Regions from separate parts of the Pantoea anthophila genome, predicted to be linked through region 2. Evidence: predicted binding sites of a transcription regulator. Region 2 holds the regulator's gene; each other region holds the start of a gene.

Region 1 (3,277 bases), 1.2 Mb from region 2:
TGGAGATCGCGCGCTGCATGGTGACGCGCCCGGAGATCCTGATGCTGGATGAGCCGGCTGCGGGCCTCAACCCCAAAGAGACCCACGAGCTGGATGCGCTGATTGCGGAACTGCGTGGCGAACACAAGGTTTCGGTGCTGCTGATTGAACATGATATGAAGCTGGTAATGGGCATCTCTGACCGCATTTACGTGGTCAATCAGGGAACGCCGCTGGCTAACGGAACGCCGGAAGAGATTCGTAATAACCCGGATGTCATTCGCGCCTATTTAGGAGAGGCCTGAGATGGCAAATGCGATGTTAACCATTGAGAACGTCAGTGCGCATTACGGCAAAATTCAGGCGCTGCACAACGTCAGTCTTTACATCAATCAGGGCGAAATCGTCACCCTGATTGGTGCCAACGGCGCCGGAAAAACCACGCTGCTCGGCACGCTGTGCGGCGAACCGCGCGCGACCCAGGGCACCATTACCTTTGATGGCAAAACCATCACCGACTGGCAGACGGCGCGCATCATGCGTGAGGCAATTGCCATCGTGCCAGAGGGGCGGCGGGTCTTTTCGCGCATGACGGTGGAGGAGAATCTGGCGATGGGCGGTTTTTTTGCCAGCCGTCCGGACTACCTGTCGCGGATTAAGCGCGTGTATGAACTCTTCCCGCGTCTGGCGGAGCGTAAAATCCAGCGCGCCGGCACCATGTCCGGTGGTGAGCAGCAGATGCTGGCCATTGGCCGTGCGCTGATGAGCCAGCCGCGCCTGCTGCTGCTGGATGAACCGTCGCTGGGACTGGCACCGATCATTATTCAGCAGATCTTCGACACCATTGAGCAGCTGCGCAGCGAGGGGATGACCATCTTCCTGGTGGAGCAGAATGCCAATCAGGCGCTGAAGCTGGCGGACCGGGGCTATGTGCTGGAGAACGGGCATGTGGTGCTGGAAGACACTGGTGCAGCATTACTCTCCAACGAAGCCGTCCGCAGCGCTTACTTAGGTGCCTGATGGGGCACGGCCTGGCTGGCTTGCCAGGTTCCGGTTGGGCAGTGCTCGCCATCCTCACGTACTACGTGTACGCTCCGGTGGCTGCGCGCTGTCCGCCCGCAACCTGCCTGCGCCGCCGACGGCCTTTGAAAGTGATGCGGAATGTGCCGACTACGGCCTTCAGCTTCAGTGAAGTGAAAGTCGCAGTCAGGCCTTTTCAGCGTCTAATCGCTCTGGATTTATGTAACTAAAAACTGGCAGCATGGGCGTTTTGCCGCCGCGCTGCCAGCGTCCTCTTTTCCTCAATAAAGCCTGTCACCCGCCTGTCATCTGCCTGTTATTAATCCGTCATTTTCCCGTGTCATGTTACTCCGCGAACCAGAAATCCGTGATTTCACGCGTATTTACCTGCACAGGAAAATTCTATGTCCGTCGTTACCTTTCGCCGTAGCCTGATGAGCGCGCTGCTCGGTCTGACCCTCAGCGGCCATGCCATCGCCGCCACTGAGATCCCTTTCTGGCACTCCATGGAAGGCGAGTTAGGCAAAGAAGTCGATTCGCTGGCTCAGCGCTTTAACCAGACCCATCCCGATTACAAAATCGTTCCGACCTACAAAGGTAACTACGAGCAGAGCCTGGCGGCCGGGATCGCGGCAGTGCGCAGCGGCAAAGCGCCTGCGGTGCTGCAGGTTTATGAAGTGGGAACGGCCACCATGATGGCTTCACAGGCGATTGTGCCGGTGCATCAGGTCTTCAAAGATGCCGGCATCCCCTTTGATGAAAAGCAGTTCGTGCCAACGGTCGCGGGCTACTACAGCGACAGCAAAGGCCAGCTGATCTCTCAGCCGTTCAACAGCTCCACCCCGGTGCTCTACTACAATAAAGATGCTTTCAGGAAAGCGGGTCTGAATCCCGATCAGCCCCCGAAAACCTGGCAGGAGCTGGCCACGGATGCCGCCGCGCTGCGCAAGTCGGGCATGAGCTGCGGCTACGCCAGCGGCTGGCAGGGCTGGATCCAGATCGAAAACTTCAGCGCCTGGCATGCGCTGCCGGTCGCCACGGAAAATAACGGCTTTGACGGCCTGGATGCGGTGCTGGAGTTCAACAAACCGGTGCAGGTGCGTCACATCGAAATGCTGGAAGCGATGAACAAAAAAGGGGACTTCACCTACTTTGGCCGCAAAGATGAGCCGACGGCGAAGTTCTACAACGGCGACTGCGGCATCACTACCGCCTCCTCCGGTTCGCTGGCCGATATCCGTCACTACGCAAAATTCAACTTCGGCGTCGGCATGATGCCGTATGACGACACCGTAAAAGGCGCGCCGCAGAACGCCCTGATCGGCGGAGCCAGCCTGTGGGTGATGAAAGGCAAAGATGCGGCAACGTATAAAGGGGTCGCGGAGTTCATGCAGTTCCTCGCGAAACCGGAAATCGCGGCGGAATGGCACCAGAAAACCGGCTACCTGCCGATTACCACTGCCGCCTATGAGCTGACGAAACAGCAGAGCTTCTACGACAAAAATCCGGGTGCAGATATCGCCACCCGTCAGATGATGAACAAGCCGCCGCTGCCGTTCACCAAAGGCATACGTCTGGGCAATATGCCCCAGATCCGTGCCGTGATTGACGAAGAGCTGGAGAGCGTCTGGACCGGTAAACAGTCGCCGCAAAGCGCGCTGGATAACGCGGTCAAACGCGGCAACGAACTGCTGCGTCGCTTCCAGCAGCAGGTGAAGTAATCTGCCCGACAGGGCCAGTGCAGGCTGGCCCTCTCTCTTTCTGAATCAGAGTGCGCTATGTCTTCTTCTCGCCCGGTTTTTCGCACCAGCCTGCTGCCTTATCTGCTGGTGCTGCCGCAGTTACTGATCACTGCGGTCTTCTTTCTCTGGCCTGCCGGTGAAGCGCTGTGGTACTCGCTGCAAAGCCTCGATCCCTTTGGCCTCTCCAGCCGCTTTGTCGGACTGGAAAATTTCAGACGCCTGTTTGCCGATCCCTACTATCTCGATTCGTTCTGGACCACTCTGACATTCAGCGGCATGGTCACGGGGTTCGGCATGCTGTTTTCGCTGCTGCTGGCGGCGCTGGTCGATTATGTCGTGCGACTGCGCCGCCTCTATCAGACCCTGCTGCTGCTGCCCTACGCCGTTGCGCCAGTGGTGGCCGCGGTGCTGTGGATGTTTCTGTTCAATCCCGGTCTGGGCCTCTTCAGCTACCTGCTGCACCACATCGGCTATGAGTGGAACTATGCGCAGAACAGCGGACAGGCGATGTTCCTGATTGTTCTGGCGTCGATCTG
Region 2 (3,277 bases):
CGGCACCACCAGCGGGGTGACCGCCTGCAGGCCGCTGGCCGTCAGCTCCAGCAGGAAGACGCTTTTTTCACTGCTCAGCTCATCAAAACTCAGTGGGATCGGTGAGCCGCTGTAGCGGATATGCTCGCTGCCGGCGACGCGCTGCGCGCGATGAATATGGCCCAGCGCAATATAGTCGGCGGCGGGAAAGGCACTGGCCGGGAAGGCGTCCAGCGTGCCGATATAGATGTCACGCACCGAATCGCTCTGGCTGACGCCGACGGTGGTGAGGTGACCGGTGGCGATCACCGGCAGCGCATGGCCCAGTGCCTGTGCTGCGGCGAAACGCTGCTGATAGTGGTGAGCGATCGCCTCCAGCAGCGAGGTCTGTTTGTCACGTCCCGACTGACCCGCCCGGCTGCGCAGGATGTCGCGCGGCCGCAGGTAGGGAATCGCACAGAGCAGCGCCCCTGGTTCACCCTGACGGGTGTTGAGCAGCAGCACATCATCGTCCTGCGGGGTGGCGATCACCCGGGTATTGAGACAGGCGAGCAGCTCGCGCGACTCATTCAGCGTCGCCACGGAGTCGTGGTTGCCCGCCAGCACAATCAGCTGACAGCCGCTGGGCTGCAGCGCCACCACAAAACGGTTGAACATTTCGCGCGCGTAGCTGGGCGGCGTGCCGGTATCAAACAGATCGCCCGCAATTATCAGCGCATCCACCTGATGCTGTTCAATCTGGATCAACAGCCAGTCGAGAAACGCCTGATGTTCGGCCGCCCGGCTTTTGTTGTAGAAGAACTGCCCCAGATGCCAGTCCGCAGTGTGAATAATGCGCATGATGAGTCCCTGCCGTTGTGATTCGCCCGGCGATTATACTGGCTCTGCGGCCAAAGCAAAAAAGAGTCGCTGCACTGTCATAATTGATTACCTATGTGGTTACAGGCAGGTTATGTTTTTCATAAAAGTGTCACAAATCTGACGCATAATGGCGCCGCGAATCTCAGTGACAGCCGTCATAATCAGCAGGAGAAATAATGGCTAAGCGCATTTTGGTTGTGGAGGATGAAGCCCCCATCCGTGAAATGTTGTGTTTTGTTCTGGAGCAGAACGACTATCAGCCAATCGAGGCGGAAGATTATGACAGCGCCGTGGCCAGGCTGATCGAACCCTGGCCCGATCTGATTCTGCTGGACTGGATGTTACCGGGCGGCAGCGGTATTCAGTTTATCAAACACCTGAAGCGTGAGGCGATGACGCGCGACATTCCGGTCATGATGCTGACCGCCCGTGGCGAGGAGGAAGATCGGGTGCGCGGGCTGGAAGTGGGCGCGGATGACTACATTACCAAGCCTTTTTCCCCTAAAGAGCTGATGGCGCGCATTAAAGCGGTGATGCGCCGTATTTCACCAATGGCGGTGGAAGAGGTGATCGAGATGCAGGGGCTGAGTCTGGACCCCTCGTCGCATCGCGTGATGTCCGAAACCACGCCACTGGAGATGGGCCCGACCGAATATAAGCTGCTGCACTTCTTTATGACGCACCCGGAGCGCGTTTACAGCCGCGAACAGCTGCTGAACCACGTCTGGGGCACCAATGTGTATGTGGAAGATCGCACCGTTGATGTCCACATCCGCCGTTTACGTAAAGCGCTGGAGATCTCCGGCCACGATCGCATGGTACAAACCGTTCGCGGAACAGGGTATCGTTTCTCTGCCCGCTACTGAACGGAGCCTTTACCGTGCTGGAACGCCTCTCCTGGAAGAGATTACTGACAGAACTGCTGCTGGCCTGTCTGCCCGCGCTGCTGCCTGGCCTGCTGTTTGGCGGGCTGGCCTGGTGGCTGCTGCTGAGCGTGCTGCTGGTGCTGCTGTGGCATTTTCATAATCTGATGCGGCTGTCACACTGGCTGTGGCTCGACCGCACCATGACGCCCCCTGCCGGGCGTGCCAGCTGGGAGCCGCTCTTCTATGGGCTTTACCAGATGCAGCTGCGCAACCGGCGGCGGCGGCGCGAACTGGGCAATCTGATCAAGCGTTTCCGCAGCGGTGCCGAATCGCTGCCGGATGCGGTGATCCTCACCACCGAAGAGGGCACCATTTTCTGGTGCAACGGACTGGCGCAGCAGCACCTTGGCCTGCGCTGGCCGGAAGACAATGGCCAGAACATTCTCAACCTGCTGCGTTACCCCGAATTCTCCCGCTATCTTCGCCAGCGCGATTTTGATAAACCCCTGACGCTGGTGCTGAACAATAAACTGCACATGGAATTTCGCGTCATGCCCTACAGTGAAGGGCAGTGGCTGCTGGTGGCGCGCGATGTGACGCAGATGCATCAGCTGGAAGGGGCGCGCCGCAACTTCTTTGCCAATGTCAGTCATGAGCTGCGCACCCCGCTCACGGTGCTGCAGGGCTATCTGGAGATGATGAACGACTCAGTGATGAGCGAACCTTCGCGCAGCAAAGCGCTGCACACCATGTCGGAGCAGACGCGCCGCATGGACAGCCTGGTTAAGCAACTGCTGACGCTGTCGCGCATCGAAGCGGCCCCGGCGATCGACCTGAAAGAGAAGGTCGATGTGCCGGTGATGCTGAAACTGCTGCAGCATGAAGCCGCGACGCTGAGCGGCGGCCGCCACGACATCCATTTCCACACCGATCCCCATCTGAAAGTGTTCGGCAACGATGAACAGCTGCGCAGCGCCATCTCCAATCTGGTTTACAACGCGGTGAACCACACGCCAGAGGGCACGCGGATCGATATCAGCTGGCTGCGCGGCAAACAGGGCGCGATTTTCCGGGTCTGTGACAACGGGCCGGGGATCGCGCCGGAACACATCCCGCGGCTGACCGAGCGCTTCTACCGGGTTGACAAGGCGCGCTCACGCGCCACCGGTGGCAGCGGACTGGGGCTGGCGATTGTGAAACATGCCCTGAGCCACCACAACGCGCGGCTCGATATCACCAGCGTGCCGCATAAGGAGACCTGCTTTACCTTTACGCTGCCGGCAAGGTTGATTGTCAGCAGCGTGATGCAGGAGAATGCCGTTCATTAACCGCTGCCGGAACTCTGCCATGCGCCTGCTTCTTCTCTTCCTCATTACGCTGCTGCCGGGTCTGGCGCTGGCTCAGCCCGGCACGCTCGCCGGCAATCTCAGCAGTGTCGGATCTGATACGCTGGGCTATCTGATGACCCTCTGGAGCGAGGATTTCAGCCGTCAGGCTCCGGGCGTTAACGTGCAGGTGCAGGCCTCCGGCTCCTCTACGGCCCCGACCGCGCTGGCGGCGGGGGCGGCGCA
Region 3 (3,277 bases), 750 kb from region 2:
CTGCTGCCAACCGATAACATCAGCAAAGTCTTCTTCACCTGCGAAAACCCTGAACATCTGATCCCGATGGAGCAGGCCATTGAAGCGCGCTGGGGTGACCGGGTTAACGTCAGCTTCTCATTACCCACCTGTCTGGAGGTCATGGCGGGCGGCGTGTCGAAGGGGCATGCGCTGGAAGCCGTGGCGAAGCAGCTGGGTCATTCGCTGCAAAGCTGTATCGCCTTTGGCGACGGCATGAACGATGTGGAGATGCTGAGCATGGCGGGTAAGGGCTGTATCATGCAGAACGCTCATCAGCGGCTGAAAGATACGCTGCCGGCGCTGGAAGTGATTGGATCAAATGCGGATGATGCGGTGCCGCAGACGCTGCGCGCACTCTACCTCGCATAAGCAGATGAATGAAAAGGGCCGGTTATCCGGCCCTTTTTTTATGCCGTCAGGCGATTTTCTGTTTGTGTCTGTGTTCGCTGACCATGGTCAGGAGCAGCAGAATAACGGCGAGCACGCAGCCTGCGATCATCACCAGGAAGCCGCCATCCCAGCCGAAGTAGTCGACGGTGTAACCGACAATGGCGCTGGCGGCCACCGAGCCTCCCAGGTAGCCGAACAGGCCGGTAAAGCCCGCTGCCGTTCCTGCCGCTTTTTTCGGGGCCAGCTCCAGCGCGTGCAGACCAATCAGCATCACCGGGCCGTAGATCAGGAAACCAATCACGATCATACAGGCCATATCGACGCCGGGGTTACCCGCCGGATTGAGCCAGTAGATGACGGTCGCGACGGTGACCAGCGTCATAAAGAACACCCCGGTCGCCCCCCGATTGCCGCGGAACACCTTATCCGACATCCAGCCGCAGAGCAGCGTCCCCGGTATCCCCGCATATTCATACAGGAAGTAGGCCCAGGAGGACTTATCCAGCGTGAAGTGTTTCACCTCTTTGAGATAGGTCGGAGACCAGTCGAGGATGCCGTAGCGCAGCAGATAGACAAACACGTTGGCCAGCGCGATGTACCACAGCAGCTTGTTCGGCAGCACATACTTCATGAAGATCTGCTTTGCCGTCAGCTCCTCTTCATGGCTGGCATCGTAATCGGGCGGATAGTCGTTTTTATACGCTTCAATCGGCGGCAGGCCACAGGATTGCGGGGTATCGCGCATCAGCGCAAAGGCCAGAATCGCAATGGCAATCGCGCCAAAAGCGGGCATGTAGAGCGCCGCTTTCCAGTCGTTAAACCACGCCATGCCCAGCAGAAACAGCAGCGGGGGGATACCGCCGCCCACATTATGGGCGCAGTTCCAGACCGAGACGATCCGGCCGCGCTCCTTCTGTGACCACCAGTGAACCATGGTGCGTCCGCACGGCGGCCAGCCCATCCCCTGAAACCAGCCGCAGATAAACAGCAGTACAAACATCACCATGATGCTGGAGGTCGCCCAGGGCACAAATCCCATGATCAGCATCACCGCCGCGGCCAGAATCAGGCCAGCCGGCAGGAAGACGCGCGGGTTTGAGCGGTCCGACACCGATCCCATGATGAATTTTGAAAAGCCGTAGGCGATGGAGATGCCCGACAGGGCAAACCCTAAATCGCCCCGCGAAAAACCCTGCTCGACCAGATAGGGCATCGCGAGCGCAAAGTTTTTTCTGACCAGATAGTAGGCGGCATAACCGAAGAAGATCCCGATGAAAATTTGCCAGCGCAGACGACGGTAGAGGGGATCGACACGATCCTCTGCCACCTGTGGCTGGCGTGGCGCAGGTTTAAAAATGCTCAGCATCAGTGAGGCCCTCCAGGGCACATTATGGTTTTTGAATTCCCGGCAGGTTGAAGCAGGAAAAGAGGAGAAAATGGCCATCCGATGTTCCATTTCGCGCAAAGAATAGTGTTAGTTGCGCAGCGTTACTGTGATGAATGACACATTTGTTACAGTTTTATTACAGTTGAGAGCGAAAGTGTTCACCTGATGGATCATTTCGCGCATTTTGTCTGGCGGAAAAGCGGTTATGTCGACAGTTATGTCAGTCTGTGTAAACGGTCTGCTGCTTAAAGATTCTGATCGAATCTTTTATAGTCAGATGTCAACCAGATTTCACAGCCTGATGGCAGCACATTGTTTACACTGGCGGCCTGTTAATTTCAGGGTCATGACCGTGTTCTTATTAATTATTACCACTATTCTGTGGGCCTTTTCGTTCAGTCTGATTGGCGAATACCTTGCCGGGCAGGTGGACAGCTGGTTTTCCGTTCTGATGCGTCTGGCGCTGGCTGCGCTGGTCTTCCTGCCTTTCCTGCGCTGGCGCGGCTACCGCCCTTCAACGCTGCTGCTTTATATGCTGGTAGGGATGCTGCAGCTCGGGGTGATGTATCTGCTGAGTTTTGAAGCCTATCTCTATCTGAGCGTTTCAGAATTTTTGCTGTTTACGGTGATGACGCCGCTGTATGTGACGCTGATTTACGATCTGATCAGCCGTCGTCCGCTGCGCATCGGTTATGTGTTCAGTGCGCTGCTGGCGGTGGCCGGTGCGGCGATTATCCGTTATGACAAAGTCAGCGATCATTTCTGGTTCGGGCTGCTGTTAGTGCAGCTGGCAAACATCTGTTTTGCGGCGGGAATGGTTGGGTATAAGCGTCTGCAGGAGACCCGTCCGATGCCGCAGCACACCGCCTTCTCCTGGTTCTATCTGGGTGCGGTCGTGATTGCCGTGATCGCGTGGTGCGCCTGGGGTAATCCGCAGAAGTTGCCGACCACCTCACTGCAGTGGGGCATTCTGGTCTGGCTGGGCGTTGCGGCTTCCGGTCTGGGCTATTTTATGTGGAACTACGGTGCAACGCAGGTCGATGCCGGCACGCTGGGCATTATGAATAACATGCACGTTCCCGCCGGGCTGCTGGTGAATCTGGCAATCTGGCAGGAGAAACCGCACTGGCCGAGCTTTATTGCGGGTGCGCTGGTGATCCTCGCCTCGCTGTGGGTGCATAAGCGCTGGGTGGTGGGGCGTAGTAGCCGATCTTAAAGGAGAATCGCACCTAATCAGTGGCTGTGGGTCAGGTGAGGCCTCCCGGGCTGGCGCGTCCGATCGCGAAGGAATCTCACCTCCTTGTGGATCGGCCGGGCCATCCCTGGCCCGGACGCTTCGCTCTTCTGACGCGCCAGCCCATGAGGCGCGACAGCCTCATCGCTGTTAAATGCGTGGCTCAGTGCGAGCATGAAGGAGGGAATGGCAGGCCCGGTGCTGTTCTTGTCAAAGCCCTGATGAAGCGGGAGGTAAGGGGTGGC

What was found. The regulator PhoB, encoded in region 2, activates phosphate uptake and scavenging genes when phosphate is short. The targets are predictions, from matches to a motif close to CTGTCATAAAACTGNCNNAT.
Region 1: the regulator PhoB is predicted to act here: its motif matches at 1,313-1,332, upstream of ugpB (sn-glycerol-3-phosphate ABC transporter substrate-binding protein UgpB).
Region 3: the regulator PhoB is predicted to act here: its motif matches at 1,921-1,940, upstream of glpT (glycerol-3-phosphate transporter).

What each region holds. Positions count from the first base shown of each region.
Region 1 covers NZ_CP110473.1:338,873-342,149, forward strand. The annotation lists gene livG (high-affinity branched-chain amino acid ABC transporter ATP-binding protein LivG) at 1-284, shown strand, start outside; gene livF (high-affinity branched-chain amino acid ABC transporter ATP-binding protein LivF) at 286-999, shown strand; gene ugpB (sn-glycerol-3-phosphate ABC transporter substrate-binding protein UgpB) at 1,404-2,720, shown strand; gene ugpA (sn-glycerol-3-phosphate ABC transporter permease UgpA) at 2,778-3,277, shown strand, end outside.
Region 2 covers NZ_CP110473.1:3,011,200-3,014,476, reverse strand. The annotation lists gene sbcD (exonuclease subunit SbcD) at 1-819, opposite strand, end outside; gene phoB (phosphate response regulator transcription factor PhoB) at 1,017-1,706, shown strand; gene phoR (phosphate regulon sensor histidine kinase PhoR) at 1,721-3,034, shown strand; gene OJ965_RS16635 (PstS family phosphate ABC transporter substrate-binding protein) at 3,054-3,277, shown strand, end outside.
Region 3 covers NZ_CP110473.1:3,758,922-3,762,198, reverse strand. The annotation lists gene yigL (sugar/pyridoxal phosphate phosphatase YigL) at 1-390, shown strand, start outside; gene glpT (glycerol-3-phosphate transporter) at 437-1,777, opposite strand; gene OJ965_RS20010 (carboxylate/amino acid/amine transporter) at 2,151-3,014, shown strand.